2 regions of the Krasilnikovia sp. MM14-A1259 genome follow, and region 1 is predicted to be linked to the other one. Evidence: riboswitches for the same ligand, from Rfam matches in the RefSeq annotation. Region 1 holds a riboswitch; the other holds the start of a gene.
What was found. Region 1 has a riboswitch for S-adenosylmethionine ahead of ACMCNK_RS02250 (ABC transporter substrate-binding protein). Riboswitches for the same ligand answer to the same signal wherever they lie in the genome.

Region 2: it holds a riboswitch for S-adenosylmethionine, as region 1 does, so the genes downstream of both, thrC (threonine synthase) here and ACMCNK_RS02250 (ABC transporter substrate-binding protein) in region 1, are expected to answer to the same signal.

The regions. Positions count from the first base shown of each region.
Region 1 is NZ_BAAGAJ010000002.1:532,939-537,113, forward strand. It holds gene ACMCNK_RS02245 (amino acid ABC transporter permease) at 1-735, opposite strand, end outside; gene ACMCNK_RS02250 (ABC transporter substrate-binding protein) at 771-1,628, opposite strand; SAM riboswitch class IV at 1,843-1,953, opposite strand; gene ACMCNK_RS02255 (VOC family protein) at 2,031-2,471, opposite strand; gene ACMCNK_RS02260 (hypothetical protein) at 2,617-2,913, shown strand; gene ACMCNK_RS02265 (CPBP family intramembrane glutamic endopeptidase) at 2,930-3,571, opposite strand; tRNA gene ACMCNK_RS02270 (tRNA-Trp) at 3,972-4,045, shown strand; tRNA gene ACMCNK_RS02275 (tRNA-Gly) at 4,149-4,175, shown strand, end outside.
Region 2 is NZ_BAAGAJ010000002.1:4,201,084-4,205,258, reverse strand. It holds gene ACMCNK_RS18965 (alpha/beta fold hydrolase) at 1-623, shown strand, start outside; gene ACMCNK_RS18960 (ABC transporter permease) at 620-1,510, shown strand; SAM riboswitch class I at 1,717-1,849, shown strand; gene thrC (threonine synthase) at 1,861-3,138, shown strand; gene ACMCNK_RS18950 (N-acetyltransferase family protein) at 3,424-4,175, shown strand, end outside.

The sequences.
Region 1 (4,175 bases):
ATCGTCGTCCTGGTCGGCGGGCACGGATGCCGGCCGGCCGTGCCGCAGCCGCCGGTCGATCCAGTTGACGGCGTGCGTCAGCGGCACGGTCAGCACGAGATAGAACAGGCCCGCCAGCAGCAGCGCGGACTCGTTGCCGGTGGTGGCCGCGTGGTCCTGCCCGATCCGGAACAGTTCCCGCTGGCTGGCCACCAGGCCGAGGAAGTAGACCAGGCTGGAGTCCTTGATCAGGGCGATCAGCTGGTTCACCCACGCCGGCAGCACGCGGCGGACCCCCTGCGGGACGATCACCAGCCGCATCGACTCGGCCCAGGAGAAGCCCAGCGCGCGGGCCCCTTCGAGCTGGGCGGCCTCCACGGACTGGATGCCGGACCGGAAGATCTCACCGATGTACGCCGCCGCGATCAACGACAGCGCCAGGATGCCCAGCGGGTACGGGTCAGGCCCCCAGATCCGCATGCCCAGCGGTGCCAGCCCGACGCCGATCAGCAGGATCGTCGCCGCGGCCGGCAGCCCCCGGAACACGTCGGTGTAGAGGCGTGCGGGCCAGCGCAGCCAGCGGGTCCGCGAGATCCCGGCGACCGCCAGCAGCAGACCCAGCACCGAGCCGAGCAGGGCGGCGCTGACCGCCAGGATCAGCGTGTTGCGCAGCCCGACGGTCACCATCTCGGGCAGCGCGGCCCGCATCGACGGCCAGTCGAAGAACGTCTCCCACAGCGTGTTCACCGATTCCATCGGCGGTCACCGCCCCCCCTCTGCTCCGGCACCGGTCAGGACGCCGCTGATGCGGACGCGCGCGGTGCCGTGCCGCTGCCGGGCGTGAAGCCGGCAGGGATCGGGCGGCCGGGGTAGTACTGCGCCTGCAACCGGTTCCACGCGCCGTCCGCGATGACCTGGTCCAGCCCGGTGTTCAACGCCGCGCGCAGCGCGTCGTTGCCCTTCGCCACCGCGTACGCGGTCGGTGCGGGGCTGAGCTGCTTGGCCGCCACCTTGATCTTGGATCCGCTGTCCGCGGCCGACTTCTCGCCGATCTCGGCGGGGGCGATCCAGGCGTCGGCGGTGCCGGCCTTGAGCTGGTTGACGGCGCCGTTGTAGTCGGGCACCCGTACCGGGTTCAGGCCCTTGCCCGTGGCGTAGTCGTCCTGGACTGTGCCCTGCACCACCACGACCCGCTTGCCGGAAAGCCCGTCGAAGCCGGTGATCGGGGAGTCCGAAGGCACGTCGAGTCCGAAGTAGCCGAAGTCGTAGCCGTTGCCGAAGTCCACCGTCTTCTTGCGCGCCTCGGTCACGGTGATCGAGGAACTGCCCACATCGAACTTGTGGTTGTTCACCTGCGACAGCAGCGCGGAGAAGTCGGTGCCGACGAATTCGACCTTCAGGCCGATCTTTCCGGCGACCGCGGCGAGCAGGTCGTTGTCGAAGCCGGTGAACTTCCCGTCCTTGAGATAGACGTTCGGCGGGGCGTCGGTGAGGGTGCCGGCCCGCAGCACACCGGGCTGCAACAGACCGTACGGGTTGGCGGCCGAGCCGGACGACGCGTCGTCGCCGCAGGCGGTGAGCAGGGTGGCGCCGAGGATCGCGACGGCGCCGAGGGCGGCGGCCCGGGTGAGGGCAGGCAGAAATCGCACAGGGGTCTCCTGAGATGAGGGGTGGTTCGGTGGCGCGCGCGTCCGACGGACGATGCGCGGCGAAACGGGTGCCGTTATCGCGTGGCGCCGGAGCGACACGCGGCGCTGCAGATTCGCATCATGTCGACGTGGCGGCGGCGGGTCAGCACCCGCACGCTCGCGGCACAACGGTGAGAAGACATGGCTCTCCTGGGTCGGTGATGACCTGGGGGCCAGGCCACGCTTGCACGGAACGTGCTCCGTGCCCGGTCCTCACCCGGGGCACCCCACCGCGGAGGAGGGTTGCCGGCCAGCAAGCCGGGGCTTCACGCTGGCGCTCATGACCTGGCACCGACGCTAGCAGCCGGGGGCGCGCAAGCGTCCAGCAGATATGACCACCCTCACGCGAAACGGACGATCGCGTCAGCCGATCTGCTCGGCCAGGGCGACGATGATGCCCGCGGGGCCACGGAGGTAACAGAGGCGGAAGATGCTTTCGTACTGCGCCACCTCGCCGAGCAGTTCGGCGCCGTGGGTGCGGAGACGGGCGACGGTGTCGTCGATGTCGTCGACGGCGAACATGACACGATGCAGACCCAGCGTGTTGGGCGGCGGCCCCGGCAACCCCGTACCGAGCACCGCGGGGGAGTGGTACTTCGCCAGTTCCAGCTTGCCGTGGCCATCCGGCGTACGCATCATCGCGATGTCGCTGCGGACGCCGTCGAGTCCGACGGTGCGGTCCGCAAAGCCGCCTTCGATCTGTGCCGTGCCTTCCAGCTCCATGCCGAGCTCGGTGAAGAACGCGACGGCGGCGTCGAGGTCGTCGACGACGATGCCGACATTGTCCATCCGCTGAATGGTCATGGCCCAAAGCATAGGCAGACGCGGTGCTGCTCGGTCCCGTGGCGGCGCCGTCATTCGATCGGGTTCATCAGGTGTCGTGTGCTGTCGAGGGACCAGGATGGACTGATAGCTTCAGGCATCCCATTCTGAGGCCCGGGAGGCTTGGATGAGCTTTGTTCAGATCATCGAGTACGAGACCGACCGGCCGGATGAGATGTTCGCTCTCGGGGATTCCCGGATGGCCGGGCTGGGGGACGCACCGGAGGGCTTCCGGCTCACGGTCACCCAGGATCGGGACAACCCGAAACGCTTCCTGACCATCGTGGAGTTCGCCTCGTACGAGGACGCCATGGCCAACAGCGCACTGCCCGAGACCAGTGAGTTCGCCGAGAAGATGGCGGCGCTGTGTTCGAGCGGGCCCCGTTTCCACAACCTCGAGGTCAAACGGTCCGTCCCGGCCTGACCGGCGTTCGGGCCGGTCACCGCCACCAGAGGTTCACCGCGTTGTTGCCCACATGCAGCAGGATCGGGGCCAGCAACGATCCGGTCCGGTGGCGCAGGTAGCCGAGCACCAGGCTGAGCACGAGGATCGACACCGGGTAGACCGACAGGGCGTTCGCCGGCAGCGTGCCCTGGAACGCCCAGCCGACGAGGTGGACCGCGACGAACAGCACCGAGGTCACCAGATTGGCCCGCCAGAACAGGACGCCGGTGCCGGTGATGGTCGGCAGCAGGTAACCGCGGTAGAGCCATTCCTCGCACACGGGCGTGAGCAGGACCGCGTACAGGAAGTCCGCCGCCGGTGGCACGGGGGCGAGGTGCTGTCCGCGCAACGGCGCGACCGCGATCGCCAGTCCCACCCAGACCGCGGCTGCGCCGGCACCCCACAGCAGGCCACGCCGAAGGTCGCGTCGGCGCAGGCCGATGAATGCCAGCTGCTCCCGCAGCGGCGCCCTCCAGAACGCGGCCGGATACACCATCCAGACCGCCACCTTGGCGGCCGCCCAGTACGCCGTGGCACCGGTCCACCCGGCCGCCTGGGCCACGAGCCACGCCATCACCCACAGCGCGATGAACCCGGCGAAGAACACGGCGATCCGGCCGCGCGTCAAGGTGGTCACGGTGCTCCTCTGCTCCGGCTGACGGACACGCTGCCGTCGGGGGAGACTACCCCGCGGTCGAGCCGGCGACGGTGACGACGAGTACGCCGCGCACGTCTGGATTCGAACGCAGATCGGAAATGCGATTGCCGCCGCCGCGTGATCCCCCTACTGTCTTCATCACCGAGCAAGACCAACGCCGGGAAACGGAAAGGAGCCTCCGATGTCGTGGCACCCCTCGATTGATCAGCAGCACTCCGTGCTGCGCGACGTGAATGCCGTGCCCGCACACTGGCGGGCTGCCGATCCGTACGCAAGCATTCAATCTCGCCTGGGATCAGGGCGTAAGCGACGCTGAGCCGCAGTGTCCGCCGCGCCGCCCTCCCAGTCGGGACCGGGCGGCTTTCTTTTCATTCTTCCTATGGGTGTAGCTCAACCAGGTAGAGCAGCGGCTTCCAACACCGTGTGTTGCGGGTTCGATTCCTGCCGCCCGTGCGATTCCCCGGCCATGCCGGCGGTGACGAAATTTGAGAATTCCACAGTGGATGGCATGACGGGACTCCGGTCTCGTATGACTTACTCGCGCTTCGGCGCGTTCGCGGTACTCGCCCAACAGGTAAGGCAC
Region 2 (4,175 bases), 3.7 Mb from region 1:
ACTGGCGGGCGACCGGGCGGCCGGAGGCGGACGCGCACTTCGACGAGGCACTGGAGATCGCGGGGCTCGGTGACTCCGTGCACCGCAGGACCAAGACGTACAGCCACGGGATGCGGCAGCGGTTGGCCATCGCCCAGGCCATGCTGGGCCTGCCCGAGCTGCTGGTGCTCGACGAGCCCACCGACGGGCTGGATCCGCCGCAGATCGCCGAGATGCGCCGCGTGTTGCAGCGCTACGCGACCGACGGGCGGGCCGTACTGGTCTCCAGCCACCTGCTCGCCGAGGTGGAGCAGACGTGCACGCACGCCGTGGTGGTCAACAAGGGCCGGATCGTGGCGGCCGGGCCGGTCTCGGAGATCGTCGGGGACTCGCCGTCCGTGCTGCTCGAAGTCTCGGACGTGCCCGCCGCGTCGCTGATCCTGGCGGGGCTGGACGTCCGCTCGGTCACCCCGGACGGCGACACCGGCCTGATCGTCGACATGAACGGCACCCCACGCGCCGACGTGGTGGCGTCACTGGTCCAGGCCGGGGTCGGGGTGGACCGGGTGGTGCCCCGCCGCCGGCTGGAGGATGCGTTCCTCGCGCTGGTCGGGGACAACTCGCGGGGAAGTGGGGACCGATGAGCGCAGTGATCGACAAGCCGGATACGGGGCTGAGCGCCGCGACCGGGTACCGGCCGTCGGCGACCCTGCCGATCCTGGCGGAGGTACGGCGGCAGGCGTCGCGGCGGCGTACCCAGCTCGCGCTGGGGTTCATGGTGGTGCTGCCGCTGATCATCCTGCTGGCGTTCGAGTTCGGCGGGGACGGCAACGACGACGGGCGCCGCCGCGGCGGGGCGTTCGCGAGCCTGGTCGACCTGGCCACCTCGGGCGGGCTGAATTTCGCGCTGTTCAGCATCGCGGTGTCGGCGGGTTTCCTGCTGATCGTGGTCGTGGCGCTGTTCTGCGGCGACACCGTGGCGAGCGAGGCGAGCTGGGGCACGCTGCGGTATCTGCTGGCCGTGCCGGTGCCCCGGGCCCGGCTGCTGGGCGTCAAGCTGTTCGTCGCGCTGGCGTACTCGCTGCTGGCGCTGCTGACCCTGTTCGGCACGGCGTTGCTGGTCGGGACGCTGCGCTACGGCTGGCATCCGCTGGGCAGCACGATCGCCGCCCAGATCCCGCCGGGCGCCGGGGTGCTGCGGCTGCTGGCGATCCTGGCGTACCTGGCCACCACGATGCTGATCGTCGCCGGGCTGGCGTTCCTGCTGTCCACGCTCACGGACGCAGCATTGGGCGCGGTCGGCGGCGCCGTGCTGCTGTGGATCCTGTCCAGCATCCTGGACCAGATCACGGCCTTGGGAAATTTGCGCACCGTGCTGCCCACCCACTACGCCGACGCCTGGCAGGGCCTGCTGTCGACCCCGATGCAGACGGCAGACCTGGCCAAGGGCGCAATCGCCGCCCTCTGCTACGCCACGCTCTTCATCGGCCTGGCGTTCTGGCGTTTCACCCGCAAGGACGTCACCAGCTGACCGGACGGGACGGCGTCGTGGTCGTGGTCGCACGGACCTGGCAGGGACGGGCGTCCTGGCGCCCGTCCCGGTCTCGGCGGGAGCGACGGTCAAGAGCACGACGGACGTGCGACAAAAAGCTCTAATCCCCGAGAGGACGCTCACAGATCGGGATCACAGGGTGATGAGCACCCTGACGCCCCGTAAGCTGGGCGGCACAACTGCATACCTCATCCAGAGGGGCTGAGGGAACGGCCCGATGACGCCCCGGCAACCACCGCACTCGACTCGATGACGAGGCCAGACGTGCGGCAGGTGCTAATTCCGTCCCCCGCGCGACGCGCCGGGGAAAGATGAGAGGACGGCCTCCCATGACGTCGATCGTCGACGCCCCTGTCTCGACGAGCCCCGCTCGCGCCCTCGTCTGCCGCGGCTGCGGCGCCGAGTTCCCGCTGGCCGCGCAGCACGCCTGTTACGAGTGTTTCGGGCCCCTGGAGATTGCGTACGATCCGGCCGCGCTCGCCGGGGTGACCCGTGCCCAGATCGAGGCGGGCCCGCAGAACATCTGGCGCTACGCCGCGCTGCTGCCCGCCGGGCAGGATCCGGCGCAGCGGGTCACGCTCGACCCGGGGCTGACGCCGCTGGTCAGCGCGCCCGCGCTGGCCGCCGCGGTCGGGCTGCGCGCGCCGCTGTGGGTGAAGGACGACTCGGCCAACCCGACCCACTCGTTCAAGGACCGGGTGGTGTCGGTGGCGCTGAGCGCGGCCCGCGGGCTCGGGTTCACGCGCTTCGCCTGCGCCTCCACCGGCAACCTGGCCAACAGCGTGGCCGCGCACGCCGCTCGCGCGGGGGCGCCGTCGGTCGTGTTCATCCCGGGCGACCTGGAGCAGGGCAAGGTCGTCACGACCGCGGTGTACGGCGGCCAGCTCGTCGCGATCGACGGCTCGTACGACGACGTGAACCGGCTCTGCAGCGAGCTGGTCGAGACGGAGGAGTTCGAGGACACCGCGTTCGTCAACGTCAACGTCCGGCCGTACTACGCGGAGGGTTCCAAGACCCTCGGGTACGAGGTGGCGGAGCAGCTCGGCTGGCGCATCCCGGCCCAGGTGGTCATCCCGATGGCCAGTGGCGAGCTGCTGACCAAGGTGGACAAGGCGTTCACGGAGCTGGTCGAGATCGGACTGGTGGAGGCGCCGGCCGGCGGGTGGAAGGTGTTCGGCGCGCAGTCCGCGGGATGCAACCCGATCGCCACGGCGCTGCACAACGGTACGGACACCATCACGCCGGTGAAGCCGACCGGCATCGCCAAGTCGCTCAACATCGGTGATCCGGCCGCGGGGGCGTACGCGATCGAGACGGTGACCCGCACGGGCGGGTGGATGGACTACGCCGACGACGACGAGATCCGGGCCGCGATCGGGCTGCTGGCCCGTACGACCGGGGTCTTCGCGGAGACCGCGGGCGGGGTCACGGTCGCGGTGCTGCAGAAGCTGGTGGCCGGTGGCCGGCTCGATCCGGATGCTGAGACGGTCGTGTTCAACACCGGCGAGGGCCTCAAGACGCTGGACGCGATCGCCGCCCAGGTGGGCCCCACGCACCGGATCAAGCCGTCGCTGCGTGCGGCACGTGAGGCGGGCCTGCTCGGCTGAACGGCACCGTCGGGTATCCGACCGACAACTGGTTTTTCCTTCGGGGGAGGGCTTGCGGACCGATCCCGGGGTCGGCAGGATGCTCTACGCGGGAGGGCGCGTCGCCGTACGAGGTCCCACCTTACGAGCTTGGCGACAATCTCCTAGGGGCCCAACGACCCAGCGCCGGAGGCGCTGTGCGCGCGTCCTCCCGACCAAATCTCCTCTGCCGCCAGATCTTCTCTGCCGACTGTGCCTCGGCGTAATTCGCCTGCGCCGGACGGTGTGTGCGCTCATCCTGGCGGGATGCGCATCGAGCCGATCACCGAGGCCACCCTCGAGCGGGCCTTCACCGTGGTACGAGCCGCCATGGAGCTGGACGTTCCGGACCTTCCGCCCGCGGAACGGGCGGTCTTCTTCGCCGCGTTCCACCACCCGTTCCCGGGGGCTCTCCAGGAGCGTTACCTCGCGTCGGACGACGATGTCCCGGTCGGATTTCTGGGGATCAATCTGCCCCGATACGACAACTTGGACAATGTGCACCTCGACCTGATCGTGCACCCGCAGCACCGGCGCCGCGGCGTCGGCCGGGCGCTGTACGACCACACCGTCGCGCGGGCCCGCGCGCTGGGCCGTAAGCGCCTCATCGCGACGACCGAGGGGCCCAGCCCGGACGGGCCGGCCTTCGCGGACGCGATGGGAGCGGCGGTGGCGCTGCGCGAGACCCGCAGCCGGTTCGACGTCGCGCATGCCGACGAGGAGGCACTCGACGCGATGCGGGCGCAGGCGTGGCGGCACGCCGACGGATACCGGATCGTGCAGTGGATCGGGATCCCCCCGGACGAACTGCTCGACGATCTCGCGTACCTGGACGGTCGGCTGCTGGAGGACGCCCCGGTCGGCGACCTGGCCGTGGAGGCCGAGCAGGTCGACGGTGCCCGGGTGCGCGGCACCGAGGAGGCGCGGCAGGGCCGCGGGCTGACCGCGTTCCACACCGGCGCGGTGCACACCGGATCGGGGCGGCTGGTCGCCTGGAGCGCCCTGACCGGGACGCAGGA